DNA from 3 places in the Alteromonas sp. G4i13 genome. Region 3 is predicted to be linked to each of the others. Evidence: predicted binding sites of a transcription regulator. Region 3 holds the regulator's gene; each other region holds the start of a gene.
The links. Region 3 encodes ArgR, which controls arginine synthesis, uptake and breakdown. Its sites were predicted from a motif close to ANTGAATANNTATTCANT; they were not measured.
Positions count from the first base shown of each region.

Region 1: a site for ArgR is predicted at 2,144-2,161, ahead of gltB (glutamate synthase large subunit). Genes of this name have one in related genera too.
Region 2: a site for ArgR is predicted at 7,488-7,505, ahead of ACFI6J_RS10915 (aspartate aminotransferase family protein). Genes of this name have one in related genera too.

Region 1 is NZ_JBHNYX010000012.1:27,565-38,267, reverse strand. It holds gene arcB (aerobic respiration two-component sensor histidine kinase ArcB) at 1-739, opposite strand, end outside; gene ACFI6J_RS07850 (N-acetylmuramoyl-L-alanine amidase) at 839-1,774, opposite strand; gene gltB (glutamate synthase large subunit) at 2,437-6,903, shown strand; gene ACFI6J_RS07840 (FAD-dependent oxidoreductase) at 6,917-8,332, shown strand; gene ACFI6J_RS07835 (zinc-binding metallopeptidase family protein) at 8,461-9,978, shown strand; gene ACFI6J_RS07830 (hypothetical protein) at 10,138-10,587, shown strand.
Region 2 is NZ_JBHNYX010000018.1:74,755-85,457, forward strand. It holds gene ACFI6J_RS10870 (SPOR domain-containing protein) at 1-338, shown strand, start outside; gene ACFI6J_RS10875 (Dam family site-specific DNA-(adenine-N6)-methyltransferase) at 565-1,446, shown strand; gene ACFI6J_RS10880 (DUF2970 domain-containing protein) at 1,530-1,730, opposite strand; gene ACFI6J_RS10885 (hypothetical protein) at 1,740-2,048, opposite strand; gene ACFI6J_RS10890 (TorF family putative porin) at 2,225-3,055, opposite strand; gene rpe (ribulose-phosphate 3-epimerase) at 3,361-4,038, shown strand; gene trpS (tryptophan--tRNA ligase) at 4,104-5,111, shown strand; gene ACFI6J_RS10905 (anthranilate synthase component II) at 5,212-5,796, shown strand; gene ACFI6J_RS10910 (HDOD domain-containing protein) at 6,094-7,260, shown strand; gene ACFI6J_RS10915 (aspartate aminotransferase family protein) at 7,723-8,931, shown strand; gene astA (arginine N-succinyltransferase) at 8,952-9,989, shown strand; gene astD (succinylglutamate-semialdehyde dehydrogenase) at 10,003-10,703, shown strand, end outside.
Region 3 is NZ_JBHNYX010000020.1:28,968-39,670, reverse strand. It holds gene ACFI6J_RS11540 (alpha/beta hydrolase family protein) at 1-718, opposite strand, end outside; gene ACFI6J_RS11535 (hypothetical protein) at 852-1,664, shown strand; gene mdh (malate dehydrogenase) at 1,976-2,914, opposite strand; gene argR (transcriptional regulator ArgR) at 3,152-3,616, shown strand; gene ACFI6J_RS11520 (type 1 glutamine amidotransferase domain-containing protein) at 3,701-4,384, opposite strand; gene ACFI6J_RS11515 (TonB-dependent receptor) at 4,573-7,782, opposite strand; gene ACFI6J_RS11510 (PhnD/SsuA/transferrin family substrate-binding protein) at 8,167-9,060, shown strand; gene ACFI6J_RS11505 (hypothetical protein) at 9,060-10,013, shown strand; gene udk (uridine kinase) at 10,222-10,703, shown strand, end outside.

The sequences.
Region 1 (10,703 bases), on a different contig from region 3:
TTTCGAAGTAACGACGACGTCCATCAGCAAAGCGAAGCCACAGCTCTTCTGTGATACTGGCGTTGGTTTCTAGAACTTCGTGATCACTCGCTACAATTTGGCGGGCAAGCTCTTCCTCATATACGTCTTTTGGCGTTAAGCCAAGCAGCTCTTGCTCGGTTTTGCCCGTCATAAGCTCCGCTATACGGTTACAACCAGCAAACCTGCCTTCTTCATTTCGGTAATATATTAAGTCTGGTGAGGCATCGATGATTGAACGTAACAAGGTTGATAAGCGGCGTGCTTGTGCTTCTTGTTCTGATTTATCCTGAATTTCTTTTTCTAAGTCTTTAAACAGCGCCTCACGCTCTTCTTGTGCTTGCTTGCGCTGCTCTATCTCGTGATTAAGCTGTCTGATGTTGCTTTGAAGTTCGCGGTTAAGAAAGACATCTTCTTCACGCAAACTTTCCAACTGGCTTACCACTTCCTTTAAGTTGGTACGTGAGTTTTCTAATTGCTTGATTAACTCACTAAAGAAATAAAGTACCCAAGGCGCAGATAACATGGTCAGTACTACAGCACTGATGAAGTCATCGGGCTGAACCTGGCTTCCCATGCTCACGCGAATTACGTATGAGCCCCCTAGCGTAAACACAAGCGAAAGAACAACAAACAATATGCTGAGCTTTAGAGTGCCAAAACGCTGAACAAATTGGGCAAAGCGAATTGCCCAAGAATCGTTTGGTGAATCTGAATGCATGTACGTCTAATTTAAGCTTATTTTGCGGTTATCCTATCAGGCTTTCCTCTTTTCGGGAATGCGGTTTGTCAAAGCATAACTCTGTGGCCCTGCTCAGAATTAGGATTTGAAAGGCGACTTTTCAGTAATTTCATTAATGTATTTGGTATTCACCCATCCCACCTTCGTGTAAGACACTTTCGCCCACTCCCCTCGCTTTTCCAGTATTTTTAGCACTTCGCCCTTATTCAAACCGTTCTCGACAGTTGGGTACGAAACATCTGGCCCTTTTCTCACATTCAGCGAATTGGCACTTACATTGGCCACCCGCTTTACAGGGCTAGCGAGATCCCGCTGAATTTGATCATGCGCCTCTCGCTGTGAATTCGAATCACTTGACTCAGTTGCCCACCTTTCACTATCACTTTGCAAAACAGCGGCTTTGAGTCTTTGAAGGGGAAAAGCGGGGCCAGGATCGACCTTTCGTGACGGCGCTATTTCTTCATGCCCGACGATAGTAGAGATGTTGTAGTGGCTACACAACGCTTTACACAGCGATAGCGTCCTAACAATTTGTACGTCGGTGTACTTGTGCCAATAGCCCATAGACTGTTGGTTAATATGCTGGGCAGCTAATACTTCATTCTCGCCAAAAATTTCGCCAAACCAACTTTCAAAGGTGCCATCTCCTCTTGCCTTAAGCTGGCCGGCATTGTCTAATTCAATGCCGATAGAGTACTGATTCAAGCCACTACGCCCCTCGTAATAACTTTCTCCTGCGTGCCACGCTATTTTATTAGTCGGAAGCATTTGGACAATGTCACCATTGCGTCCAACGGCAAAGTGAGCTGACACACCGCTATCGGCATTGGTCAAGACATTCACCGAAGATGAAAGGCTACTACCGGCGGTAAAATGAATAACAATAGTATCGGGAGATCCAGATTGAAAACGCCCAGATGTGTTAGGAGAAAGCCTGAAGGTGATATTGTCGCCAGTTAGAATATGATCATCTATACTAAATAAAGGCAGTGGTGAAGCATGTAGTGTATTCATACAATAATCCTTATTGTCTTAACAGCACGCCACCACAGTGAATTTTTATTCTTCGCCTTCCACATAAGCGTACACTCAATTCACACACAGGGCTCTCTATCAACATCCTTCAGCGCACCACGAGCCTTACCTGTGGTTAATTTTCAATCAATATAGCAAACTACTTATATTAGTGGAACCATAGCTTTACAAATTAATAAAAATACACCGCAAACCGCTATTGACAACATAAAACATCAATTTCAAAGCATATTTATTCATTAATAAAACGCAAATGAGAAGTAGTATCATTTATAAGGGGTGAGTTATTCACTTTGCAATACTGATAACATTTTTGTTACAAACATAAATGACGCCACGTAAACAACTGATTAATATATATTTAATTATATTTATACTAATTCACTATAAAGCTTATACTTTTAGCGTTTGATTTTAGTTTTTAATGTGGGTATTTTGTACGGCCCGCATCGCAATAATGCATAAAAATGCGGAAACGACTGGAATCCTCTAATAATAAAATAACGACAAGAAAGGCGCACGCCGCGAGCAATACCGCTCGCAGGCATAAAAGACGTCTAATAATGTTGTGATACGCAAACCTAGGCGCATCTACACGCAACGCATACCTTGCCCAGTCAAAAGGTTGAAGGAGTTAAGAGATGAGTTTATATAATCCCAATGATTCCCGGGACAACTGTGGGTTTGGCTTAATCGCTCACACTCATGGGGAAGCCAGTCATGAATTGGTAACTACTGCAATACACGGTCTTGACCGTATGCAGCATCGTGGCGGTATCGCCGCCGACGGGAAAACCGGTGACGGCTGTGGTTTATTACTACAGAAACCGGATGCGTTCTTCCATGCAATCGCCGAAGAAAATGGCTGGAAACTCAGCAAAAAATACGGCGTGGGCATGATTTTCTTAAGTCAGGACCCGGTACTTGCGCAAGCCGCGCGTGAAGTACTTAATGAAGAACTAGAAAAAGAAACACTTTCAGTAGTGGGTTGGCGCGAAGTGCCTGTCGACCACTCAGTACTGGGTGAATTAGCGCTAACGGGTGTTCCACAAATTGAACAGGTATTTGTGAACGCGCCAGCAGGTTGGAGAAAACGCGACCTTGAGCGTCGTTTGTATATGATCCGCCGCCGCGCTGAAAAACGTCTTGAGAAAGATCCCGATTTTTACGTAGCTTGTTTGTCGGGCTTGGTAACGATCTACAAAGGCTTGGTAATGCCAAAAGATTTACCCGCCTTTTATCACGATCTTGCCGATGAGCGTATGCAAAGCGCAATTTGCGTTTTTCACCAACGCTTTTCAACAAATACACTACCACGCTGGCCGCTTGCTCAGCCTTTCCGCTTCCTTGCGCACAACGGTGAAATTAACACCATTAAAGGAAACCGCGACTGGGCCATGGCACGTGCTGCTAAATTCGCAACGCCACTTATTCCAGATCTTAAAGATGCAGCACCTTTTGTTAATACTGAAGGTTCAGACTCATCATCGCTGGATAACATGCTGGAGCTATTCTTAGCCGGCGGTATGGATTTATTCCGTGCTATGCGGTTACTTGTTCCACCCGCCTATCAAAACAACAAGACCATGGACGATGATCTTCGTGCATTTTACGAGTTTAACTCTATGCACATGGAACCATGGGACGGCCCAGCGGGTATCGTTTTAACTAACGGTCGCCACGTTGCCTGTAACCTTGATAGAAATGGTCTACGTCCTGCTCGTTACGTTATTACTAAGAACGGTTTCATTACCCTAGCCTCAGAAGTAGGTATCTGGGATTACGAGCAAGCTGACGTAATTGAAAAAGGCCGTGTAGGCCCAGGTGAAATGCTTGCTGTAGACACATACACAGGCAAAATCTGGCGCTCTACTGAAATTGATGAAGACTTAAAAGCACGTCACCCTTATAAAGAGTGGCTAGATAAGCATATTCGTCGACTTACACCAATTGAAAAGCTTGATGCGTCATTAATTGGTAAACGCGTGTTTGACGACGATGCCATGGCGGTGTACCACAAGCTACACGCCTACAGCTATGAAGAAATTCAACAAGTTGTAAAAGTACTCGCGAAAGACGGTCAAGAAGCGGTTGGTTCAATGGGTGATGACACGCCAATGGCGGTTATGTCATCTCGTCAGCGTACGGTTTACGACTATTTCCGTCAGCAATTTGCACAGGTAACTAACCCGCCAATCGACCCGCTACGTGAAAACCACGTTATGTCGTTGGCAACCTGTATTGGCCGCGAGCAAAACGTATTTAGCGAAACCTCAGGTTACGCTGACCGCGTATTGTTTGACTCGCCAGTGCTAATGTATACCGACCTTAAGCAACTGCGCGAATTTAACCCAGACAACTACTACTCAGAAGTCGTGGAGCTTCAGTATGCGCCGCAAGAAGGTTTGAAGAAAGCCATCGAGCGCGTTTGTAACGAAGTAGAAATGCTGGTTAAAAACAAGCGTGCTGCATTCGTTATTCTGTCTGACAGAAACATTAAACAAAATCGCTTGGTTATCCCTGCTGCAATGGCAGTTGGTGCGGTACAACGTCGCTTAGTTGAAAAGTCATTGCGCTGCGATGCTAACGTTGTTGTTGAGACAGCAAGTGCCCGCGATCCACACCATTTCGCGGTGTTGATTGGCTTAGGTGCCACTGCGGTTTACCCATTCCTAGCATATGAAACTATTGAGCAGCTTTGTGAAAAAGGCGAGCTAGATATTTCTCCTATGCAGGCCACGTTGAACTACCGTAAGGGTATCAACAAAGGCTTGTACAAGATCATGTCGAAAATGGGTATTAGCACTGTTGCTAGCTACCGTAGCTCTAAACTGTTTGAAGCAGTGGGTATTAACAATGAAGTGATGAAGTTATGCTTTAAAGGTGTGACCTCACGCATTCAAGGTGCGGGCTTCGATGATTTCCAGCAAGATCTTATCAACCTAAACCGTATTGCTTGGCTTAAGCGTAAATCTGTCGATCACGGCGGCTTGCTTAAATACGTGCACGGTGGCGAATATCACGCCTATAACCCAGACGTAGTCAGTACGCTTCAAAAAGCTGTGGTGTCTGGTAACTACGACGACTACCAGCAATATGCAAAGCTTGTTAACGAGCGTGCGCCTGCGCACATTCGCGACTTGCTAGCTATAAACCCTGATTGCGACCCTATTGATATTAGTGAAGTAGAAGCACCGGAAAACTTATTCCCACGCTTTGATACTGCGGCAATGTCAATTGGTGCACTAAGCCCTGAAGCGCATGAAGCGCTAGCGATTGCCATGAACCGCCTGGGCGGTCAGTCTAACTCGGGAGAAGGTGGCGAACACCCTTCTCGCTTTGGAACTGAAAAGAACTCTAAAATTAAGCAGGTGGCTTCAGGTCGCTTTGGTGTAACGCCACACTATTTGGTTAACGCAAACGTTATTCAAATTAAAGTGGCGCAGGGTGCAAAACCGGGTGAAGGCGGTCAGCTTCCTGGCGATAAGGTAAATAAATACATCGCACAGCTACGTTTCTCTGTGCCGGGTGTAACCCTTATTTCACCACCACCACACCACGATATTTACTCAATTGAAGATTTGGCACAGCTAATTTTCGATTTGAAACAGGTTAATCCAACGGCACTTATATCCGTTAAGCTAGTATCTGAGCCGGGTGTTGGCACCATTGCAACAGGTGTAGCGAAAGCCTATGCCGACCTTATCACCGTTTCAGGTTACGACGGCGGTACAGGTGCAAGCCCGCTAACATCAGTTAAGTATGCGGGTAGCCCATTTGAGCTTGGTTTATCTGAAACTCAGCAAGCGCTTATTGAAAACGGCTTACGTCACAAAGTACGCGTTCAAACCGACGGTGGTTTGAAAACAGGCTTAGACGTAGTAAAAGCCGGTATTTTAGGCGCTGAGAGCTTTGGTTTTGGTACAGGTCCAATGGTGGCTTTAGGCTGTAAATATCTACGTATTTGCCACTTGAACAACTGTGCGACCGGTGTTGCAACGCAGGATCAAAAACTGCGTGACGACCACTTCATTGGCTTACCTGATATGGTAATGAACTACTTCAAGTTTATTGCTCAAGAAGTGCGTGAAATCATGGCGTCTATGGGTATTGCTAAGTTCGACGACCTTGTTGGTCGCACAGAGCTACTTAAAGTTTTAGATGGCATTACCGCTAAGCAAAACCGTTTAGATTTGTCTCCGTTGCTAGCGCAGCCTAAAGCAGGCGACCATACGCGCTTATTCTGCTCACAAACGACCAACGCACCTATCGATAAAGGTGAATTGAACGCGCAGATGCTTAAAGACGGCCAGCAAGCGGTTGTTGAAGGTAAATCTATTACCCTTAAATACCCAATCCGCAATACGGATCGCTCTGTCGGCGCATTGCTATCAGGTGAAATCGCTAAACACCACGGTAACCACGACTTTGAAGATACACCTATCAAAGTTGAACTTACCGGTACAGCGGGTCAGAGCTTCGGTGTGTGGAACGCTGGCGGCCTGCATATGCACCTTGAAGGTGATGCCAATGATTATGTAGGTAAAGGGATGACCGGCGGTAAGCTTGTTATTCACCCACCTCGCAATATCTCTTACGACGCCCACGACAGCGCCATTATGGGTAACACCTGCCTTTACGGTGCAACAGGCGGTAAGCTGTTTGCTGCTGGCCGTGCTGGCGAGCGCTTTGGCGTACGTAACTCTGGTGCTATTGCGGTAGTTGAAGGCATTGGCGATAACGGCTGTGAATATATGACAGGCGGTATCGTGGCTGTACTTGGTCCGGTTGGTGTTAACTTCGGTGCAGGTATGACTGGTGGTTTTGCTTATCTTATGGATGATGGCGACGACCTTGATAACCGTGTAAATGCGGAACTGGTCGATGTAATGCCAATTGAAGATAAAGCGATTCTTGCTGAGCACTTACGTGGCTTAATTAATCAGCATTACGAAGAAACAGGAAGCGAGCACTCGTTGTCGTTGCTTACTGATTTCGCCGCAACGCTGAAACGCTTCAAGCTTATTAAGCCAAAAACCAGTGATGTGAAAAACTTGCTTGGTCACATCAGTCGTTCAAGTGCTGAATTACGCATTCAGGCTCAGTAGGAGGATTTAGTTTATGGCAAAGAACGTATATCAATTTGTCGATGTTGAACGTATCGATCCGCCGAAAAAGCCGATCATGGTACGTAAACAAGAGTTCGCGGAAATTTATCAACCGCTGAGCCAATCTCAAACCGAAGGCCAAGCAGATCGCTGCTTGGACTGCGGTAACCCATACTGTGAATGGAAGTGCCCAGTGCACAACTACATTCCTCAGTGGTTAAGCTTGGCGAACGAAGGCCGCATTTTAGAAGCTGCGGAACTTTCTCATAAAACCAACAGCTTGCCTGAAGTATGCGGCCGCGTATGTCCACAGGACAGACTGTGCGAAGGTGCATGCACGCTGAATGATGACTTTGGTGCAGTGACCATTGGTAGTATTGAAAAATACATTACCGATACGGCATTCAAAATGGGCTGGCGCCCAGATATGTCTGACGTGGTATGGACCGATAAGAAAGTGGCGATTGTAGGTGCAGGCCCTGCTGGTCTTGCATGTGCTGATATTCTGGTTCGTAACGGCGTTAAACCTGTTGTTTACGACAAATACGAAGAAATTGGTGGCCTACTTACATTTGGTATCCCGTCTTTTAAATTAGAGAAAGACGTGATCAAGCTACGCCGCCAAATTTTTACCGAGATGGGTGTTGAGTTCGTACTTAACACTGAAATTGGTAAAGACATACAGTTCCAGGATTTGCTTGATAAATACGATGCTGTTTTCTTAGGCATGGGTACGTACAAGTCTATGCAAGGTGGCTTCGATAACGAAGAAGTTGAAGGCGTTCACGAAGCGCTACCTTTCCTTATCGCCAACACCAATCGCGTAATGGGCCTTGAAAAAGATCCTGCTGATTACATTGATATGAAAGGCAAGCGCGTAGTAGTTCTAGGTGGTGGTGATACCACGATGGACTGTGTTCGCACGTCAATCCGCCAAGGCGCTGCCCAAGTTACCTGTGCATACCGCCGTGACGAAGAAAGCATGCCGGGCTCTCGCCGCGAAGTTGTTAACGCAAAAGAAGAAGGGGTTGAGTTTAAATTCAATCTTCAGCCGCTAGACATTGCAGTAGATGAAAACGGTAAGGCATGTGGTGTTAAGCTGGTTAAAACCGAAATGGGGCCACCGGATGCCAATGGTCGCCGCCGCCCTGTTGAAGTGGAAGGTTCAGAGCACGTACTAGAAGCAGACGCGGTAATTATCGCCTTCGGCTTCCAGCCCAGCCCTGCGCCATGGTTTGCTGACTTCGGCATTATGCTCGATGAAAAAGGTCGCGTACGCGCGCCATCTGCTGGCAAATTTGCTTACCAGACCTCTCACCCGCAAGTCTTTGCCGGTGGCGATATGGTACGTGGTAGTGACTTGGTTGTTACTGCTATCGACGAAGGCCGTAAAGCCGCAGAAGGGATTATGGACTATATTGGCGTTTAACCTTCGCTAACTAAGGCCTATTGTCCATTCACGAAAAGCTCGATAGTTCTGCTATCGAGCTTTTTTTATTTAAAACTAAAGAGATACGATTTACATTAGATAGAATAATTGAATAAAGAGATGACATCATGAGATTGCGGACAGGGCTACTTTACGGGTTATTTTTAGTTTCCGTTTCATATTGCGCCCAGGCAGAGGAAAGTAACGCACTTACCACTCGCTCGGCTAAAGCAGTGTTCGCAGACTACTTGGAATATCTCACGCTACCCAACGTTGCAACGCAATCAGCAACTGATATAGAAAAGGTTGCGCGTTGGACGGCAACGAAATACAGCGAGTATGGTTTTAATACTCAGCTGCTGGAAAACAACGGCATGCCGATGCTGTATGCTGATTACATGCTAGCTGGGAAAAATGCCCCTACCCTGCTTTTTTATGCACATATGGATGGTCAACCGGTTAACGCTGAGTTGTGGGAACAAGACAGCCCTTGGCAGCCCGTTCTAAAAATCGAAGAAAATGACAGCTGGGTTGAAAAACCACTCTCTTTACTCGATAAAGACTATGACCCTAATTGGCGTATTTTTGCGCGCTCGGCATCTGACGACAAAGCCCCAATTATGATGTTACTAGCAGCCATAAACTCACTTTCGACGAATAAGGTGACGCCATCAGTTAATATCAAAGTGCTCCTTGATTCAAACGAGGAAGGTGGCTCTCCTACCCTCGCAAAAGTGATAGAAAAAAACAAAGCGCAGCTTTCTGCAGATGCCGTAGTAATGTTAGACGGTCCCATGCATCCATCCAACGCTTCTACCGTGGTTTTCGGTCATCGCGGTGCGACACTGGTTAAGCTCACTGTTTTCGGACCAAACTCTGATAGCCATAGTGGGCACTTTGGCAACTACATTCAAAACCCCGCTTTTATGCTCTCAACACTCTTAGCAGGGATGAAAAATGAAAATGGTAAGGTGACTATTCCTAATTATTACGGAGACGCTCCTCTGTCAGAAGAAACAAAACAGGTGCTTCGAGACATTCCTATTGATGAAACTGCACTATTGGCACGCCTTGGGGTAGCAAAGTCAGAGTCTGTAGGTGGCAACTACTATGAATCCATTAGTCTTCCGTCTTTAAATATCAATGGATTGAGCGCTGCAAGCACAACAGCAGTAAGGACAATCATTCCGGCTAGCGCTACAGCGTCCATCGATATTAGAACTACAAAAGAGGCTCACTCGTCCAGACAAGTTAAGCTGTTAAAAGACTATATAACAGCTAAGGGATATCACATTGTGGACGAATTGCCATCAAAAGAAACCCGTCTAAAGCATGAAAAACTCATTCTTATAGAAGTTAGCCCCGGCACTGCAGCACTACAAACGTCCCTCGATGAGCCAGTTGGTCTATGGGCGCAAAAGGCACTAGAATCTGTAAGCGATGAGAAGGTTGTAGTTATTCCAATGATGGGGGGTACTGTTCCAACCGCACCGCTAGTAAACAGTATAGAGAAGCCGGTAATTCTTATTCCATTAGTCAATGCTGATAACAATCAACACGCCTCTAATGAAAACTTACGTATAGGGAACTTTTACAGTGGAACAAATGCGCTGTATCAATTACTGACCACGCCTTATGACCAGTAATAGAGTTGTAGTGATGAAGTGATGCTTTAAACCAAAACCTATACGAAAAACCTCACTAATATACGTTAATAGACCAAGGTTTAGTTGAAGCGCGAGAGTTACGACTCTACTATCGTTTAAGCAATTAAAGACATCGCACATCGGGTGAAGAATCTATCTATGCAGCATTTAAACATTAAGAAACTTACATTTTGTCTAACACTGGCGATAGCAGCGAGCAATGCCAGCTTAGCTGATACCATTGCTGTTGACGCTTCATTAAATGCGCAAGTTAACAACCAAACTAAGAAACAAAGCGTCAACTCTTCACCTAGTAAGCCAAGCATCATGTCTTGCCCTTCTGATTTTCAGCAAGTTAAGATTTCTGATGATGCAAGACAATGCCAAGCATTTGACGAAAGCAAGACAGCAGTAATGGTTTACCACTCTCCTCGCTCCCCGAGTGAATTACTGAATGTTTACCAAACGGCGCACCCCGCTTTAAAAACTCACACGCCAGTTAGCGGCCGCACGTTGTTATCCTCAGAAGATAAAGGGGTCAGAGTAATAATCAGCCCAGATAATACTGGCTCTCAAGTGGATATTCTTGTTACATCCACAACGAAATAAGCCCTTTTAGCAAGACAACTACGAAATCTACTCATGTTGGCATCTGCTTTGCAAAATCATCAATAACCACTCCACGGTAACAGTGAGTGTCATTTTTATGACGCTCGAACTGCAAA
Region 2 (10,703 bases), on a different contig from region 3:
GCGTCAACGATAATGTAGCGCCAACCACAGTGGCCAGTGAATCGAGTCAAGAAGGCTGGATTGGGGAAAATGACTACGCTATACAGTTGTTAGCGATGAAAAGTGAGTCTGTTCTCAGTGAGTTCCTACGAGAAAACAATCTAACTGAGCAAACGCGAATTTATAAAACGACGCGCTATGGTGGCGACTGGTTTGTAGTAGTTAACAAGCAAATCTACACGTCGTTATCTCAAGCGCAACAAGCACGAACAAATTTACCCGAATATCCAGGTAAACAAAATGCTTTTATAAAGCGAGGAAACCAAATCCTCTCAGAGATGAGCAAAGCGCAAAATTAAGTCATTTCACAACCGTGTGGCTATAATATTTCCAGTAAATGAGCAAAATTCCGTTCTTGCGACACTTGTTGGTTGTCCGTTTTACTGATGAAAGTTACAATCTACCTTTAGTGTGGTGATATCTGATACTGATCAGCATAAAAGTATAAAGACGACCCTTTCCCTTGGAACGGCGGCGCACGGAAAAACCACCGTCTTCATTCCGTCTAGGTAGTAACGTTTAAGCATGATGCAGAAAAAAAACCGGGCTTTTTTAAAATGGGCCGGTGGCAAATACAGCTTGGTTGAGCATATTCAGGCCAGATTACCGCAAGCCAATAAACTCATTGAACCGTTTGTTGGTGCCGGATCTGTATTTCTGAATACGCAATACAAACGCTACCTGCTTAATGACATCAATCCTGATCTCATCAACTTATACAATTTCCTTAAAGCGCAGCCCGATGCACTGATTAACGATGCACGCGCGTTTTTTGATGGAAGTCGCAATGAAGAAAAGATGTACTATGACTTGCGCGAAGAGTTCAACGCAACGCAAGATGAATACTACCGAGCGATTCTTTTTCTTTATTTAAACCGACATGGGTACAACGGTTTATGCCGCTACAGCCTTCAAGGGCGTTTTAACGTACCTTTTGGCCGCTATAAAAAGCCGTACTTTCCAGAAGACGAGATGTTTGTGTTTTCGGAAAAATCGCAAAAAGCGACGTTTACTTGTCTTCCTTTTGAAAAGGTTTTTTCTAGAGCTAGGCGTGGCAATGTTATTTATTGTGACCCACCGTATGCTCCTATCAGCAAGACTGCAGCGTTTACCAGCTATGCGGCGCGAAGCTTCGGACAAGAATCTCAAGAGAAGCTGGCTGAGCTCGCCACCCGCGCGTCAAAAAAGCGAGGCATACCCGTCCTCATCTCAAATCACGATTTACCGCTAACTCGGTCGCTTTATCACGGGGCAGATTTCAGTATGCTGTCAGTTAAGCGTTCGATAAGTCAAAACGGTGCAAAGCGACAGCCTGTGGATGAAATTTTGGCTTATTTCCCTCCAGCTAACGTCGCACCAAAGCGAAACACTCGAAAAAAGAAGACGTTTCACCGCCCTTCAGTTTAGTGTGTGGTGCCTAAAAAACGTCTTATAGGTAGCGCATCGACCGCCTTACCCGCATACGATTTTAATGTGTATTCACGCAATTGCTATGCGCTATAGCCCGTATACCATTTAACGAACATAAAAAGCGTAACAACAAACAGCACGACCAAGATTACGCCAATGACGGCGAAACTGATAAAAGTGCCTTTAGTAAAGTCACGTTCGTAGTTTTTATGGCTCTGAACACCAAATAGACTAGCAACTACACTACCTAGAACTGACCAAAAACCAGTACCAGACTGCATAATTTTCCCCTAAGTGTCGTTAGCAGGTGAGGTGAAATCTCGATTACCTTCGTCGCTGTGCATCAACTCAAGTAGGTCTAAAAAGTGGAATTGGAAAGATGATGATTTCCCCGCTATCCATGACAGCCAACTGACTTCCTCAACACCCTCTTGATGACGGGCACATTGGTTTTGAATATGGCTTGCGGGCAACTTGGGGTTGAACTCCGTAACGGGTTGGAATTCGCATACTGACGAGTGTGAATTTGGCGTACTTGTGACCGCAACGCTAACAAGCGCTACCGCTCCACAAATCGCAAAAAATGGAAGAACCTTCATCCTGAATACTCCTTACACTCGTTTAAAAATTAATCTCATTATAATCAAAAGCAGGTTACGAACAAGTTAAAAATGCGTTGCTTGTAAGAAATGAAAAGCCTAACGAAAACACATTAGGCTTTTAGTACTCAACGTTTAATTTAAGAGGCCTATCCTTAGGCCTCTTAACTTAACTTTTAAAGTTCGAAATCTACTGAGTAAGCTACAGTGAATTTCAACTCGTCGTTATCTAGTGCGTCAGCACCAACATCATCTAAGTTCGTTCCAGTTACAGCAAAGCTGAAACCATCTTTCGCAATGCTTACGCCGTAGTCTGCATAGCTGTCAGTCTCACCGTCGCCAAAGTTGAAAGCTTCAACAAAGTCACCGCTGTGATAACCAGCATGTAGAGTCAACTCAGTGCCATTCAAAATTTCTGTGGTGTAATCAAAAGATGCGTAGTAAGCCTGGCCAAAGCCGAAATCTTGGCCTTCTGCTTCGTCAGCTTCGGTGTGCGCAAGTAGATAAACTGTTACGCTTACTCCACCCATGCCTACTGAACCGTAGATCTCTGCGAAATCGAATTCAGCTTCTGCGTCATAGTTGTAGTATAGGTAGCCGAAGTCATATGCAATGCCGTCAGACTCGCCTGAGTATCCGAAATATACGTCATGCTCGTAAGAATAAATATCATCTGATGCATAGCTTACGTTCGACGCCCATGTACCCGCATAAAAACCACTTTCATGCGCGTAATCGATACCACCCTGTACTGCGGCTTCGTTAACGGTTTGTGTTAAACCACGCCAAATATAGTTACTGGTTGCACTAGCGTTAGCAGTGAATGAACCTTCTGCATAGCTAGGCATGGCTGTTAACAGACACGCTGAAGAAATAGCAGCGGCAAGTATTGTTCTTTTTGTAGATGTTTTCATGTGTGTTCTCCAGTCAAATTCAAACTTGTTGTAATTCGTTTTTTCTGTCTGTGTTTTCTTTTTTGGACTGGATAACGCAAAGTTGATGCCCATTTATGGTTCACCAAAAAAACTCGCAAAAAATAAATTAACCAATTGAAATTTAAAATATAATTTCAATTAAAAAAATCACCCGCTGTCACCGAAACAAAAAAACGCTGCATAAAAATGCACCAACATAACGCGCGCTCACCAAAATTGGGCAACGCTCTGACAAAGTCCGTTTATCTTAAATTTCCGTGAAATTAACGCTGATTAACCCTTTGCATAGTAAAGAAGCACGGATTTGGGTAAACTTTCGCAAAGGTGAAACGTAAGTGGCAACGCACCTTGTTGTTTTTAGAATGAAAGGACATGCAATGAAACCATTCCTAATTGCTCCATCAATACTATCGGCCGATTTCGCTCGACTTGGCGAAGACGTAGAAAAGGTATTAGAGGCTGGCGCTGATGTGGTGCATTTCGATGTAATGGATAACCACTATGTACCCAATCTTACGTTTGGGCCAATGATTTGCGAGGCGTTAAGAAACTACGGCATTACAGCTCCCATTGATGTGCACCTAATGGTGAAGCCCGTCGATGACTTAATTGGAAAATTCGCGAATGCAGGGGCCAGCTATATTAGTTTTCACCCAGAAGCGTCTGAGCACATAGACCGCTCTCTACAGCTTATTATCGATGCAGGTTGCAAGCCGGGGCTCGTATTTAACCCAGCAACGCCACTACATTACCTTGACCACGTCATGGACAAACTGCACCACATTCTTATTATGTCGGTTAACCCAGGGTTTGGTGGTCAAAAGTTTATTCCTAGCACCTTAGATAAAGTGCGCGCGGTGAAACAGCGTGTATTAGAAAGCGGCTACGATATTCGAATTGAAATTGACGGTGGCGTAAAAGTCGATAACATTCGCGAAATAGCGGAAGCGGGCGCGGATATGTTTGTGGCTGGTTCGGCTATTTTTTCTCAACCCAACTACAGCGATGTCATTGAGCAAATGCGCAATGAACTAGCGTCACTGTCTAAAGCATAATTTTTGAAGCTTTATTTTCTCAAGCTTTATTTTCACAGTATTTAACGTATTACAGGTAAAAAGAAATGAGTAATAAACCCGTTGTATTAAGTGGCTGTCAGCCTTCAGGACAACTTACCCTTGGCAATTACATGGGTGCACTTAAACAGTGGGTTTCCATGCAAGACGACCACGACTGCTTATATATGATAGTGGATTTGCATGCTATTACTGTACGACAAGACCCTAAGCAGCTTGCTGAAGCTTGTCTAGACGGCCTTTCTCTTTACCTTGCTTGCGGTATTGATCCACAAAAAAGTACTCTGTTTTTGCAATCCCATGTGCCTGAACATGCACAGCTATCTTGGGTATTGAATTGTTACGCCCAAATGGGTGAGCTTAATCGCATGACTCAATTCAAAGATAAGTCTGCGAAGAACGAAAATAACATTAATGTAGGCTTATACAGCTACCCTGTACTCCAAGCAGCAGATATTTTGCTATACCAAGCAGATAAAGTACCGGTAGGTGAAGATCAGAAGCAGCACCTTGAATTGACTCGTGACATTGCTACACGTGTTAACAATCTATACGGCGATGTATTTCGTCTACCTGACCCGTATATCCCAGACTTTGGCGCTCGCATCATGAGCCTTCAAGAGCCTGAAAAGAAGATGTCTAAGTCTGACAACAACCCGAATAACTTCATCGGCTTATTAGAAGATCCTAAGAAGTTGGCCAAGAAAATCAAACGTGCCGTGACCGACTCTGACGAGCAAGCTAATATCTACTTTAACCCAACTGAAAAACCAGGCGTGTCTAACTTACTGACCCTACTTTCACTTGCGACGGGTAAATCAATTAAAGAGCTTGAGCCTGAATATACTGACAAAATGTATGGCCACCTTAAAGGTGATGTTGCAGACGCTGTGGTTGCTCTACTTGAACCCATTCAGGCCCGCTATGCTGAAATTCGCGCAGACAGAGCATATCTTGACGACGTAATGCGTCAGGGTGCTGAGAAAGCGTCAGCGCGAGCGGCTGAAACTTTGGCTAAGGTATACAAAGCAGTCGGCTTTATTCCAAAGCCATAACAGCCGAATTCCAACATCTTGCTACACGCCATGAAGGGTTCATTTAATCCTTCATGGCTAAAACCTTCGCAACTTAGAAATACCAAGGACTAGCACTGCTGTGTTGCTGTTAATTGATAACTTCGATTCGTTCACTCATAACCTCGCTCGGTATTTCACTGAGCTCAGCGTCGACGTTGAAGTGGTGCGAAATAACGCACTGACCTTAGACGACATATCTCGCTTAGCGCCTTCACAGTTAGTTATTTCACCGGGACCATGCACGCCTAACGAAGCGGGCATCAGCTTATCTGCGATTGAACATTTTGCAGGCAAGATTCCTATTTTAGGTGTATGCCTGGGTCATCAAGCTATAGGTCAAGTGTTTGGTGCCAAGGTAGTAGGTGCACAAGAGATTAAGCATGGAAAAATTTCACCCCTAACACACCGCAACAGTGGCCTGTTCAAAGGCTTACCTAACCCGTTTAACGTGACGCGCTACCACTCATTGGTTTTAGATCCCGCATCGCTACCTGCCTCACTGAGTGTTGATGCATGGTGTGAAACCGCAAAGGGCACAAAGGAAATCATGGCAATTTCCCATAACCATCATCCTATTTGGGGCGTGCAGTACCACCCCGAGTCACTGCTTACCGAACACGGTCATAGCGTACTGGATGCATTTCTTCAGTTTAAATCAATTTAAGTATACGAGTTTGATGCCGATACGCTTTTATAGCGTAAAAGGTTACGCTTGAAGGCCAGAATTACTCGCAATTCACTGATTTTTCGTTTAACTTTTCATAATTCGTTTTAGCCAATGCGCTGAATAAAGATTATACGAAGCATCGCACACGCAATATCAACAGTTGCAGGGTAAATAAGGCTTGCTTTCAAGCAGTAGCTACCATTTTTATCATTACCGTAGCGAAAGTAATAAAGGCCCCTGATGTACGATAATATTGCCGTTCACCAAAAAGTTATGAGCAGGAGTGCTTTTAATATGACAATGGGGGCAACCACACCGCCCACGATAGATGATCGTTTTGAAAATATGATCATATCGCCAGAGCGAGTGCTGGAAATGCTAGGAAGGCGCAAGGTGGGAGAAGTAAGCTTCGAGCAATCGGAGCAAGGTGATGCGCGCAGGCTGCTACTGCACGTTGAAAAAGTGGCGATTGAAAACAAGCGCCTTCAAGAGAAAACCGAAGCGTCATACCTTGAATCAGTGAGTCACCATCTTCACGAGATCCTTCTAGGTGAATTAACAGAGCAGCTAAGCTATACCGACGAGCTCGTTCAAAACGTACTTAACTTGCCCGAAAATATCGGCGAGCTTCTTGATGCACTTTCCGTGAAAGCATGCTCGGTTTCGAAACTAGAGCCAATTGCCGCAACCATGCCATGGCTTTATGATGAACTGATCGTTGTGGTGAATACTCCACAATTTAGACGCAAAGACTCCCGTGGGCGTATCATTGTTGTAGAGACACTGCGCACAGCATTGAGCTTTTTGGGTATTGAAAACCTACGCACATTGATACCGTCGCTCATCTTAAAGCGTGCTATGCCTCAGATTACCGACCCTTACCCGCTAATTAAACAAAAGCTTACGCCTTATACGACTGGCGTTGCCATAACGGCGAAACGCCTTGCAGCGCTTACGGATCTAAACAAAAACCAGGCTTATACCCTTGCGATGCTTAGTAATTTGGGGCGTTGTGTCGTAACAAGACTTTACTTCAAACTGTTCGATAAAATTCAGCTACATCTGTTGCAAGAATGCCAGAAAGACAAAGAGCAAAAGCGACATGAAGCGCTACTCAAAGTGGCTCCTTCAGCCAACCACCTTATTGCACTACAGCAAGAATTCGCAGATGCAATCAGCGCGGATATTCTGGAGTGGATGCATTTAATGCGCTTGCCTATTGCAGAACCTATGCGAGCGTGTGCCGATAAAGTACCCGCACAGCCTAAAACACTCAGTAAGGTACTTCATCAAGCCCGAACCTACACACAAATTCGGATGTTACATCAGTTAAAGCTTGTTGAAATGAAAGAAGTAAAGCCGCTTTTCATGGAGCAACGCTACCCTGCAGGTGCACTCGAAAAACTCAAAACCATTGATATTTTCACCCTTCCTTTGGTGAAAAACGAAGAGAATCATTAATTTTTTAGTGGATATTCATGCACTCGTTATGCACCTTTTTCATTTCATGTGCATGATGCCCCAAATTATTGACGGTTGCTCAATGCCTTGCCCGTTTTTAGCGACATTAAACAGGTAAGGCTTCCAGTCCTATCCCCCCTTTTTTATTGCCTCACAGTGCATTAAAACCCGTATGCAGCCCTTTTCTCAGCGCAAAAATTGATTATTACTAATTGATATAGCCCAGTAGTTAATAGTTATTCACTTTTCCTGCAAATTAAGCCACAGTCCTTATAAATAAAGGGCTGCAGCCCTTTGCATAGAAGACAAATGTTAAAAAAAATGGCATACTGTTGAACAAATCCGATTAGTTTTTACGCGCCCAATTAACGCTTATCGACCAAAGTAGTACTAAAATGTGCTCATAGATTCGATAAGCCAAATCACACAGTGTGATTGGCGCCCAACGCAGAGGTAACAAAGATGAACGTAACTCGCGCTACATTTGATGATGTAATGGTTCCTAACTATAACCCAGCAGGTATGGTACCTGTTCGAGGTGAAGGTTCACGCGTATGGGATCAAGATGGAGCTGAGTACATCGACTTTGCAGGCGGTATTGCAGTTAACGTTTTAGGTCACTGTCACCCAGAGCTTGTGAAAGCTCTTAATGAACAAGGCAGCAAGCTTTGGCACTTAAGCAACGTTTTCACTAACGAGCCAGCCCTTCGTTTAGCTAAAAAGCTAAATGACGCAACGTTTTCAGATAGAGTTTACTTCGCAAACTCAGGCGCAGAAGCGAACGAAGCAGCATTGAAGCTAGCTCGTCGCTGGGCGCTGGACAAGCACGGTGAAGACAAAAACCAAATCATCGCTTTCAACAAAGGTTTCCACGGCCGTACCTTCTTTACCGTAACAGTAGGTGGTCAAGCTGCTTACTCTGACGGTTTTGGTCCTAAGCCAGGCGCTGTTGACCACTGTGACTACAACGATTTAGCTGCCTTTGAAGCGCTAATTTCTGACAAAACCTGCGCGGTAATGATGGAACCGCTTCAGGGTGAAGGCGGTATTATTCCACCTGATGTAGATTTCGTAAAAGGCGTTCGCGAGCTTTGTGACAAGCACAACGCATTACTTATTTTTGACGAAGTTCAGTCGGGTGTTGGTCGTACTGGTCACCTTTATGCCTACATGGGTCTTGGCGTAACACCTGATATCCTAACTACCGCAAAATCTCTTGGTGGCGGCTTTCCAATTGGTGCCATGCTTACCACAGCAGACATCGCTGCACACCTTAAGCCAGGTACCCACGGTAGTACTTACGGTGGTAACCCACTAGCCTGTGCTGTTGCGGAAAAAGCGTTAGATATCGTGAACCAGCCAGAAGTGCTTGAAGGTGTACTTAAGAAAGAAGCCCTATTCCGTGAACTACTAGGTGCTATCAATGAAAAGTACAACGTATTTGAAGAAGTACGTGGTCAAGGCATGCTGTTAGGTTGTGCGTTAAATGAGAAATATCAGGGCCGTGCACGTGACTTCATGATGGCTGCAACGAAAGAGAACCTTATGTGTCTTGTTGCTGGCATGAACGTTATTCGTTTTGCACCTTCACTGGTTATTCCTGATGAAGACATCAAAGAAGGTCTTGCACGTTTTGAACGCGCCGTTGCTGCCGTTGTAAACGCCGAATAATTACAACACGAGTAGCGAACATGAATATCATTCGCCCTATCACGAAGGCCGACTATAACGCGCTTAAAGAAATCGCCGTTGAATCAGGTATTGGCTTTACGTCTTTACCTGTCAACGACGAGTTGCTGCAGCGTAAAATTGATCGTGCAGAAACTGCGTTTAACAAACTAAACGTAACCGAACCTGGCGATGAGTCATACTTGTTTGTAATGGAAGATACCACTACCGGACAGGTAGTGGGAACAACAGGTATTGAAGCGGCTGTTGGTATAGACGATGCGTTCTATCATTACCACCTAAGCAAAGTAGTGCACGCCTCGCGCGAGCTTAACATTCACAACACGGTAGACATTCTAACGTTTTGTAATGACTACACCGGTGTTACTGAAATATGTACGCTGTTTCTTCGCGAACAAGCCCGCGGCGGCATAAACGGCCGCTTCCTTTCAAAGGTTCGATTCTTGTTCATGATGGAGCACCGTGAACGCTTCTCAGAGACAGTTATTGCTGAAATGCGCGGTGTGAGTGACGAAGAAGGACGCTCACCGTTTTGGGAGTGGTTGGAAACCCATTTCTTCTCTATGGATTTTCCTACTGCCGACTACTTAACTGGCATTGGTAATAAAGTGTTTATTGCTGAACTTATGCCGAAGTACCCGATATACGTAAATCTGCTTAGCAAAGAAGCGCAGGAAGTCATTGGCGAAGTCCATGACAAAACACGCCCTGCTCTTCAGCTTCTTGAAGAAGAAGGCTTTTCTTGCCGCGGCTACGTAGACATTTTCGACGCAGGCCCGACGGTAGAAGCAAACTTAAGCCACATCCGCACGGCTCAGTCGAGTTTAAAACTGCCTGTAGTAATTGACGATAGCGCTGCTGCCCAAGGGCAAACGCACTACATCATTAATACATCAGTATCTGATTTTCGTGCAGTTGCCACCGAGATGACGGTAAGCGAAGAAAAGCAAGTTGCCGTGCTATCTCGCCAAGCCGCTGCTGCATTGAATGTCAAAGAGGGAGAGCACGTACGCTTCGCCCCCGTTACATTCAGAGATTAAAAGGACACCCACTATGCTACATACACATTTTATCAACGGTGAATGGGTTGCCGGACAAGGTCATGACTTAGCGTCAATTGACCCTGCAAAAAACGAAGTGATTTGGGAAGGTAAGTCTGCGACAGCCTCTCAAATTGATGACGCAATTAACGCTGCTCGTGCTGCACTTCCAGCATGGAGCATGAAAACCGTTGAAGAGCGTCTTGAAATTATTAAGGTTTATGGCACTAAGCTAGAAGAAGCTAAAGCGCACCTTGCCAAAGTTATGGCTAAAGAAACGGGCAAGCCAGAGTGGGAAACTGCCACTGAAGTTGGTGCCATGATGGGCAAAATTGGTATTTCTGAAAAAGCCTATTTCGAACGCACGGGTAACGTTGAAAACCCAATGCCTGTAGGTAAAGCCTTCATTCGACACAAGCCTCACGGCGTTGTTGCTGTATTTGGCCCATACAACTTCCCTGGCCACCTGCCAAACGGACACATTGTTCCAGCCCTTATTGCAGGTAACACAATTGTGTTTAAACCAAGCGATTTGACGCCTATGGTTGCACAAGAAATGGTGAAGTTATGGGATGCTGCTGGCCTCCCAGCGGGTGTACTCAACTTAGTACAGGGTGAAGTTGAAACAGGTAAGGCTTTGGCGTCGCATAACGATATCGATGGTCTTTTCTTTACGGGTAGCTCACGCACAGGAAAAATCTTGCACGAGCAGTT
Region 3 (10,703 bases):
GCGCCACAGTTGTATGCAAATCAGACGGGCCTGCTACAATCACTGCGCTGGCAATGTCACTTGTGTTCTTTCGAAGCGCCTGCCATGTCATCATGCCGCCACGACTCACGCCATATAAGGCAATCTTGTTAGAGTCGACATTAGGTAACTGTTTGGCTATTTCAATCAGTCGCAAAACGTCGTTTACATCATCGCCGCCAAATTCATCTTTACCTTGGCTAAATTTAGCACCGCGGTAGTTACTCGCTAAGACAATATAACCCTGCTGCGCAAGCGGCATTAGACGCTCAACCACGGCTATGCGCGTTACATTATGTTTATGGTTACCACCGCGATTATAAATAATCACGGGGAGTTTTTTGTCACCAACATGCTTTGGCGACACCATAACACCTGAAATTTTCAATCCATCCGACTCGTATTCAATCCACTGGGCACTTGTATCCTTCATGAGTGCATTGAACTTTTTAGGATTGACCGCTTTTTGCCATCGATCCACAAACGCAACTTTTTGATTATTACTTTGCACATGTGCTAACCATGCCTTGTAATCGGTAAAGGGAAGTGCATCGCCTTTGAGCGTTAATGCTTCAGGCAACTGAGCAAACGCAGTGTCTGCCAATGACGCCGTATTGCTTGTTGCCGCAACCGTATTGGCGTTAATGCATAAACTAAAAAATGTGATGGAAAGTAAACTAGCGCATTTAAAAAAAGTCATAACACATCCTTGTTTAATTCGAACAAAAAGAGCTTCAAGTCACTAGTAAATAACGAATGTATTTGTGACTCAACAAAATACGCATATAGTTAGTAACAAAATTTGTACCCCATACATTTTAAGGGAATAAAAAGTGCGAACATTTTTACTACTAACCTTTTCTACTTTGCTTTTGCTTTCGTTTAATAAGCTCTCTTTCGCAAGCACAATGGAATTACCCCCGGGTTTGTGGGAAGGCATAAGTCAAGATGAAACGACATTTAGGTTGCTTCAAATACAAGAAAGTGGCGAACACAGCTTTTTTGAAATCGCCATCCCAGGAGGCTTCAAAAAAATGCGTCGCACACCGTTTACCAATGACGACATCACTTGCATAGAAAACCGGTGCACAATTAAAACAACGATCGAAGGTGATGTTACACGCACGCTTACTCTTTCGCCTCACTTAGATAACGCTTTTAACGTATTAGAGTCGAGCTATAAGGACAAAGAAAGTTATATTTCTCAGACTTATCTAATCGTTAAACAGGAAGCAAAGTCAACGCCGAGAAAGTTTTTAGAAAACCGCAAGCAGATACTATCTAATGCAAAGCAGCATATCGCTAATCATCCTTTTGGCACTTGGATTGGTGTTATGCAGTATTTAGATAGACCCGAATTAGCTTTACTCGAATTGTACGAAAGCGAACGAGGCTCACTGCGCGTTTATAGAAAAGGGGAAGACGCATTTAGGGAAGTCCAATCACCATTTACTGCTGACGATGTAAGCATAGATGCTCGAGTCATCGAAATTGAAGCTTCCCACACAACTTTCGCTTCAAAGATTATCCTATTCGTTCTTACGGACAACATGATTTCCGGCTATACATACGCATTACACAAAGGCTACCCAGTCGCGATGGGCCCAATAAAGTTGTTTAGAATAGAGCCATTACAGACACAGTAAGTCAATTAGGAAATAAACTTATTGCTAGCTATGGGTAAAATGCTTAATTGGCGGTACTTTAATAAATAGGCGCTTCTGTGCCTAGGATGCCGCGACAAAGCCTACAAAGACGCAACAAAAAAGGCTGGATACGTAAGGTCGTAACAGACTGCTCTTTTCTAAAAAAACTTCAGTGATTAGGCTATTGAGATATTCGGAGTTGGCGGGGCTTTGATAAGTAGGCTCTCCACCGCAGGGATGCGGTGGCGAAGCCTACAGGGAAGTATTCACGGCGTGCCTACGTTCAAAGGCCTGCCAATGACACTCACCAATTAGCCGTTTACGAAGTCTACGCCTAGCTTGATGTCGCCACGTAGGCCTTCAAGCATGTCGTTTTTCGCTTTTTCTTCAAATGCGCTTAGCTCGCCGTATGGCAAGATTTCTTCAACACCGTTTGCGCCTAGGCGAACTGGATGTGCAAAGAATGCTGCGTCGTCGCTGTCGTCAGTTTGTACATAAGTGTACTCAACAACGTTCTCACCTTGCATTGCTGCAACTAGAGATAGACAGAAGCGTGCCGCTGCTTGACCCATTGATAGGGTTGCAGAACCGCCGCCCGCTTTAGCTTCAACAACTTCAGTACCCGCGTTTTGGATACGAGTAGTTAGGCTAGCAACTTCTTCGTCTGTGAACTCTACGCCTTCAACTTGTGAAAGTAGAGGAAGGATAGTTGTACCAGAGTGACCACCGATTACCGGTACGTGCACAGAAGATACGTCTACACCTTTAAGTTCAGCAACAAACGTTTCAGCACGGATAACGTCTAGTGTCGTTACACCGAAAAGCTTATTCTTGTCGTAAACGCCTTTTGCTTTAAGCGTTTCAGCTGCAATAGCAACAGTAGTGTTAACTGGGTTAGTGATGATACCAACACACGCGTTCGGGCAGTTATCAGCTACACCTTCGATTAGGTTTTTAACAATGCCGGCGTTGATGTTGAATAGATCAGAGCGATCCATACCTGGCTTACGAGGCATACCCGCTGGAATTAGAACAACGTCTGCTCCAGTTAGTGCATCAGCTAGGTCATCTTTACCGTGACCGGTTACTTTTACCGCAGTGGGGATGTGGCTCAAATCAACGGCAACACCAGGAACAACTGGCGCTACGTCGTAAAGCGCTAAATCTGAACCTGCTGGCAATTGTGTTTTCAACAACAAAGACAGCGCCTGACCAATACCACCGGCAGCACCTAACACGGCTACTTTCATACCATTTCTCCTATGGGATTACTTCACGTATTTAAACGGAACGTCACACTAATGCAACGCGGGGGAAAACTCAATCACCGGATCGTCTTATTAACGTTATTTATGGCGATTTTATCTCGATATTCATTATCATGAATGATTATGCAAAGAAATTGCGCAAAGTCTACCTGTACGGCACAATATACGCATACTAAATATAATTCCTAACGATAACCCTCAAAAAAGAAAAGAGCGCTAATGGCAAACGCAAAACAAGAGCTACTCATCAAAGCTTTTAAAGAAATTCTTAAAGCAGAAAGTTACGGTTCACAGGGTGAAATTGTTGATGCATTAAAAGCACAAGGCTTCGACAATATCAGCCAGTCTAAAATCTCTAGAATGCTAAGCAAATTCGGCGCGGTACGCACGCGAAATGCCCGAGGTGACATGGTGTATTGCTTGCCTCCAGAGCTAGGTATGCCTACGGCTAAAAGCCCTCTTAAACAGCTAGTACTGGATATCGTTCACAACAACGTAATGGTAATCATTAGAACCAGCCCTGGTGCTGCACAGCTTATTGCTCGTCTACTTGATTCATTGAGTAAAAAAGATGGCGTATTAGGGACGATTGCGGGTGATGACACGATTTTTATTGCCCCTGCTGACGTGACAAGAATTGAAGAATTAAGACAACGCGTTGAAGATTTATTTGAAAACGTTTAGCCATGGCTCCAAAAGCTGACAATCAAAAAATAAGAAACCGCATACAAGATGCGGTTTCTGACTCGGTAATTAACTGAAGCTTTCCTAAGATAAAAGCTTAATTAGCGCATCTGCTGCGGGGCGTGACGATGGTGGATTCTGTCCCGTTACCAACAAGCCATCAGTACACACTTTTACGGCGAAATCGTCGGCACTTTCATATTTTCCACCCTTTTTGACTAGCTCATCTTCAACTAAGTAAGGCACTACGTCAGTGAGTTCCATTGCCGCTTCTTCGCTGTTTGAAAATCCAGTTACCTGTTTACCATCAACTAAGTACTTGCCATCTGGAGTTTTAACGTCCTTAAGCACGATTGGAGCGTGGCACACTGCACCAACAGGCTTATTCGCTGCAATTGTGTCTTCGATTAACTTAATCGAGTGCGCGTTGTCAGAAAGGTCCCACAAAGGGCCGTGACCGCCCGGGTAAAATACGGCGTCAAATTCTTCAGCACGCACATCTTCAAGCGGTATGGTCGACGCCATTGCACTTCGCGCCAGTTCATCTTTTGTATATCTTATTGCGTCGTCTGTCATCGCATCATCTGCAAGGCTATTTGGGTCGATAGGTACTTGGCCTCCCATTGGCGACGCAAGGGTAATCGTATAGTCTTGATCTTTAAATGCGTAATATGGCGCTGCGAACTCTTCTAACCACATGCCTGTTTTCTTACCCGTATCACCCATTATTTCATGAGACGTCATTACCATTAGCATACGTTTTGTCATAAGCCCTCCTTGCGAGCATTTAAAAAATTTTCTCGTCAGTTAATTCGTGTAGTGGAGGGACTTAGATCATAAGCAAAGGCTATGCGCGGTAAGTAACAGGTGTGTGAGATAAATCGCAGACATAAAAAAGTGCCACTTCCTGTTAAGGAGAGTGGCACCTAACACTACAACTTTTTTAAACTAAGTAATTAGAAGTCGTATTTAATACCGAACTGAACTTGCCATACTGATTGGTCAAGCACTTCTAGGTTTTTAATACGTGAATCACTGTTCAAGTCAAAATATTCATATTGACCATCTACGATATTTGCAGAAACTACAGCACGCTCATATTCATAGCGAGTACGCTCGATGCGGCCCCAATCGTCATTCAGTAGGTTACCGAAGTTTTCTATATCAAAGAAAACCGTCAACTTATGCTCAGGGTAAAGCGCTGGTAGTTCTTGTTGAATACGCACATCAATGATTGTTGACCAGCGAGAGTTGTCGCCATTACGTTCAGCAATTCCACCCTTGTACTGAGCTAGCTCTGAACTATTAATATAGTCGATGAACTCTTGCTGAGCTGCTAGGTCACCACCAAATGAAGTTGCTGCAAACAATGGATCATTGATGCCATCTGGAACGTAAAGCAGGTGTCCTGCATCATCGTTACGGCTTTCACGCGCACAACGACCACCACCAACATCTAGCACACATGCGTTGTTTTCATCGAATGTGTAGCTATAAGGCTGGCCAGAGCGACGCTCGGCAAAGATTGAAACAGTCGTTTCATAGCCGTCAATTAACTCTTTCTTCCAATTGAAGCGCATTTTCCAAAGGTGCTCGGTCTGGAAGTTAGACGTGCCAGCTTGTGGTTGTTGACGATCATAAGCAGCAAAGTCGGAGTAGTTAGATGTCGCAGTTGAAGATGTACCATAGCCGATATCTTCTACGTCAGCATAAGTATAACTTGTAAAGAAGTCGAATGAGCCATAAGAGGTATCCCAAGCTTTTGAAGCAGACAAGGCGTATAATATTGAATCACCTTCATCAATTGAGCTTGTTACGATAGCTTCTGGACCTTCGCTACAGTCATAAACACCACGACCATCAGGCGCTGTACTAACTGGGTTTTCGCAGCGTTGATCATACCAGTAAGTAGCATTTTCAAGCTTGTTGTAAAGCACATCAGCAGAGAACAACCAACCTTCTAGTTCTTCCATCTCTGGCTCGTGCGCAACACCTAAGCTTACTTTCCAAGTTGTAGGTATATCAAAGTCATCTGCCAGCGCGTTCACATCGCCATCTGGGTCAATGTTAGCAAGCTGGTCAAGAATGTTCTGTGGAATGTACTGGCCTGTAGCAGCATCTGGTGTAGTAGGAACTTGGTATGTCTGACCAGAACCAAAGTCTTGATAATTGTCAGAAATTACGCCGTCATTTGAGTAGCTGTTTGATACCCAAACGCTTGGCGCCCCACCAGAGAAGCGACCAATACCACCACGTACAGTTGTATAATCAGACGCATACCACTGGAATGACACACGAGGAAGAATTACATCCAGCCCATCAACATCATTGGTGTTTGAATAGCCGTAGCGGTCTACAAAGTTTTGGTTCTCGCGGATAGAGCCTTCAGCTTCATACCAGTCATAACGGATACCAGCGTCAATAGTTAACTCAGCTGTCGCTTCCCAAGAATCTTGGAAGTAAAGTGAGTTGTAGTTGTAACCCCAGATCGCACGAAGGTCGTTCTCATCGTTTGTAATAGCATTATTGTAAAGCAGCGCAGAAGCTTCAGCATTTGCAAGGTCTTCTAGGCTGTTAAATAGGTATGAACCTTCAGAGTTTTGTGCAAATAGGTTATTTACGTCAACTTCTTCACGCTCATAACCAAACTTCATGATATGGTCGCCAGTTGTGTAAATACCAACTAGTTTAACTTGGAAGAAGTCCTGATCAAGAGAGTTACCGTGACGGAAGCGGTCTGGACCAATCGTCAAGTAATTTTCATCGCCATCGACTTCACGTAGGAAAACGGCAAAGTTAGGGAACTCAGAACCATTTAGCGACTCTTGGCCTGTAGCTTGCGTTGTTTTTGCTACTTTGAACTGTGTAGAGAAGTCTGAAGTCCAGTCAGAGAAGACGTGTGCAATGAAACTTTCAACCTTTTCTGAGCGGTCATACCACGCAGAAGATGCGCCAAGTACTTCGTCTTGCGCTAGGAAGTTGTTACCATTTTGCTCATTGATTGAGTTACCGTCGGTAAGCATATAAGTAAACTTAGCGCGGTGATCATCGTTGATATTCCAATCGATATTTGCAAGAACTTTCTCGTCTTGTACATCGTCTTTCTGGAAGTTGCCTATGTCAAAGCCCCAAACGTCAGAAACGATTTGAGAAACTTGGGCAACATCATCTAGCGTGATATTTGGAACTTCATTAACGGCGCCTGACCCAGCAGGCCCACGATTAAGCGGTGCTACAGATTCAAATTTATCGTAAGCTACAAAGAAAAAGAGCTTATCTTTTATTAACGGACCACCTAAAGTGGCAACAAACGTTTCTTCTTCGAAATCAAGATTGAATTCTTCATCACCATTGTTATCGCCAGCGAATGAATCGTCAGTGTAATAGTAACCAACTGAGCCGTGGAATTCGTTCGTGCCTGATTTGGTTACAGCGTTGATTGTACCACCGGTAAACCCGTTATACTCAACGTCAAACGGCGCGGTCTGGATTGACAAAGATTCAATTGCATCATAAGAAATTGGAGAGCGCTGAGTAGGGTAACCGTTAGCGTTAAGGCCGAAACGGTCGTTTAATGCTACACCATCCACTGTCAAAGAATTGAACTTATTATTCGCACCCGCAATGCTAAGCTCTTTTGAACCACCGCTTTGAACGTTTACTGATGCAAAAGGGTCAAGTTGAGCCGCATCTGTAATATCACGGTCAATCGATACTACTTGCTGAAGCGCTTGAAGACCTAGACTTGTGCTAAGAGCTTCATTAGTATACCCAGTGCCTGCAGTACTACCAGTTACAGTAATAACTTCAGTGCTACGAGACGACTCAAGTTGAATTGGAAGATCCAACGCTTGGTCTAGAGAAAGATAAACGTTTTCTACTTTCGCAGGAACGAAACCATCACCTGAAATAGTGATAGTATAAGGGCCACCCACGCGAAGACCGCGCGAAGAAAAAGTGCCGTTTTCATTTGTGGTCGCGACCGAGGAAGTACCTGTTGGTTCGTGTTTAATTGTGACTGTCGCGCCAGAAAGGTCTGAGCCAGCTTCAGTGACAACATTGCCTCGAATAGACGACGTTGTTGTCTGTGCCGTGGCTGTACCAGCCAAACCTGCAGCAACAGCAACAGCGATCGCTACGCGACTTAGCTTTGCTTTGAAGTTCATGTGTGTGTTTCCCTTTTGTTTAAAATTCTTTTTTACTCGGCCTAGTGTAGTGCAAAAAGTACTACATAAAACCTATGACTTTCACTGAACCCGACAAATTGTCGTAAAGGTTCGTGTCAAATTTATTACAATTTTATATTTTTATTTAACAGCAATCGCCCGAGGCTATTGAGTTTGCAAAATAATACTTGACCACATGGTCAGGTTAATTTACTTGTTATTATTATTGTCAATCTGCGACGAATAGCTGATTCTATTCTTGGCAGATATGCTACTAATAAACAGCGTTTAATAAAAATCAGGTTTACTTATAAAAATACGTAATTTTTCAATGAGTTAACACAATAAAATAAATTTACCTATTGCAATAAATAACCTTAACTGATGAAATCACTATATAAATCGTTAATTCATTTGGTCGTTTTTTTGACGAATTTCAGAATTGTTGCTACCGGAAAGTGGATAATTTTTATCTTAGCTGCACTTGTGTGCGGTTCGATAAACTATTTTCAAAATTCCGATGAGTATAGTGACATCGCCCCACAAACCGGTCAATATTTGACCTGCAAAACTGATTTACAGGGCAATAGCGACGTCTTTTCTGTGTATGTTACTGACGGTAGAATTGCTGAAATGGCAAGCGAGCGCCTATGCAATGATAAAACGATTAAGCGCCAATACGGTGAAGTTAAAGTTACAATAGGCCAAAGTGATTACGATACCTTTCGATACATTAATCATGGCGTTGTTGATTTAGCGCTGGTGAAAAGTAATGTCGTAGATGCGTTCGGGGCTGACCAAATTTATGGATTAACCAAAGTAGCATCGCATCCTGACTACTCAGCTTTTTTTATCGCGCTAAGAGAACGACCTCTACTATCTAAAGAGTACTTGCTAGGTAAAAAGATAGGATTGCTCGATTATCCGAGCAGCCGTTCTGGTCATATTGTTCCCAAAACTGTTTTGCAGAACCTCGGACTCAGTGACTCCAATTTAGATATTGTTTACTTCAGTTCTCACCAAGAACTGCGACGAGCTTTGCTCGCGGGTGATATTGATATTATCTCCTCATATTGGGCAGAAGAAGACAAAGACAACTTCTCAAGAAACTATGCAACGCCGCTGCAGGAAAGTGTAAGTGGAATGCAATGGTATTTGAAAATGCAGACGCAAAACACAGACTTATTTTGCGCTATACAGTCGGTAATTCATGAAGTTGCAATGTCTCATCCTAGACCTTATTACAAAACTATTACATTAGAGGAAGGGTGTAACTAATGGGTAGTAAGAGAATATATTTTAAGCCCAAAGCCTTTATCATCTTTAATGGTCTTGTCTTGTTAGCATGTTTCCAATGCATCGCTTTGACTGCACAATACTTTTCACACCATACTTCTCTTCACCGTGCACTTGATAAGGTAGAGCGAAGGGTAAGCCTAGACAGCGCGTTTTTAGACGTTGGAAACAACACCCTTAACACGCCTGTAAATCAGTTCGCCATTTACCGTTATCTTGGAAAACTAAACGGCACGCTTAAGGACGAAAACTACCCCGTTCTAGTCAGAGGAATCCAAGATATTGTGACGAGCAATGAAGACTTTACGGGTTACCCTTTGTCTTTTACGGCAAATTTCGTCAACGCTGAACAAGTCATTAAGGTAGAGATGCGAAGTAAAGCCGTCACCAGTACTTTTGCTTTTAGTTGGACTGCGCTTATCGCATCATTACTCGTTACACCATTTTTTGCTGTTTCGAGTAAAACCAAAAGGAAACGCGCAACCTTAGAAGAAGTTATCCCTCCTTCCCCAAAACTCGTAATCAACTTAAAAGATAAAACGATTTCTAACGGAATCGATGACAAAGCCATCACGTTGCAGAATAAACCACTGTGCTTTTACACGGCTCTAGTAAAATATTGTATAGAGCACCCCGATCAGCCTCTACAGCCACATAAAGACGTTCCGACTGAACTACTGGCTCTGGCCAACAAGTGTTTTGGTCGATTAATCGAATTGGGCCATACCAAGCGAAAACGCCCAGATTTCAATGCAAATTTAGATAAAACCCTCAGCGAAATACGCGCTGCACTCGATGATGTATTCTCTGGTTATGTTGATGAAAAAGAAACCTACTACCCGCCCAGAGCACAAGGTGAGGGCTCTCGCTCGAAGCAGCATTCGTATGCATTACCGAGTATTAAAGACGACGATATAGAGATAATTGGTAACTAGCGATATTTTGACTTGTTCAAATAAAAACTGACCACTTGGAGAACTTTTTGGTATTTTTTGCAAGCTGACTAAACGCCCTTCAATACCTTGAAAATACGGTAAAGTTCTAGCAAAGACCGATCCAAAAACCGAGAACTTGTGAATATAACATTGATTCGCGAGGCCTAAACGCGTATCTTTGCACCAACAAAATCAGCTTTATAGTACTATGCAATCGCCACTTATTATTGCCATTTCTGGAGCTTCTGGCTCTGGGAAGTCTCTTTTTACAAAAAATTTGTTTAACGGCTTCAGTGCTCAAGGCCGCCCTGTTCAAGTGCTGCGCGAGGATCACTATTACCGTGCGCAAGATCATCTTCCCATGGAGCAACGTGAGAAGAACAACTATGATCACCCGAATGCCTTTGAACATGAGCTTTTAAAAGCACACTTGCAAGCATTGCGCGATGGTCAGCCTATTGACTATCCACATTACTGCTACAAAACGCATACACGTTTGCCTGAAACTGAGCGTCTAAATCCTGCGCCAGTCATTATTCTTGAAGGTATCATGCTACTTGCTCGTACTGATCTACTTCCTTTGTACGACGTGAAGATCTTCATTGATACTCCTCTTGATATTTGTTTGATGCGCAGAATGATGCGCGACCTAAAAGAACGCGGTCGTAGTATTGAATCTGTGGCAAAACA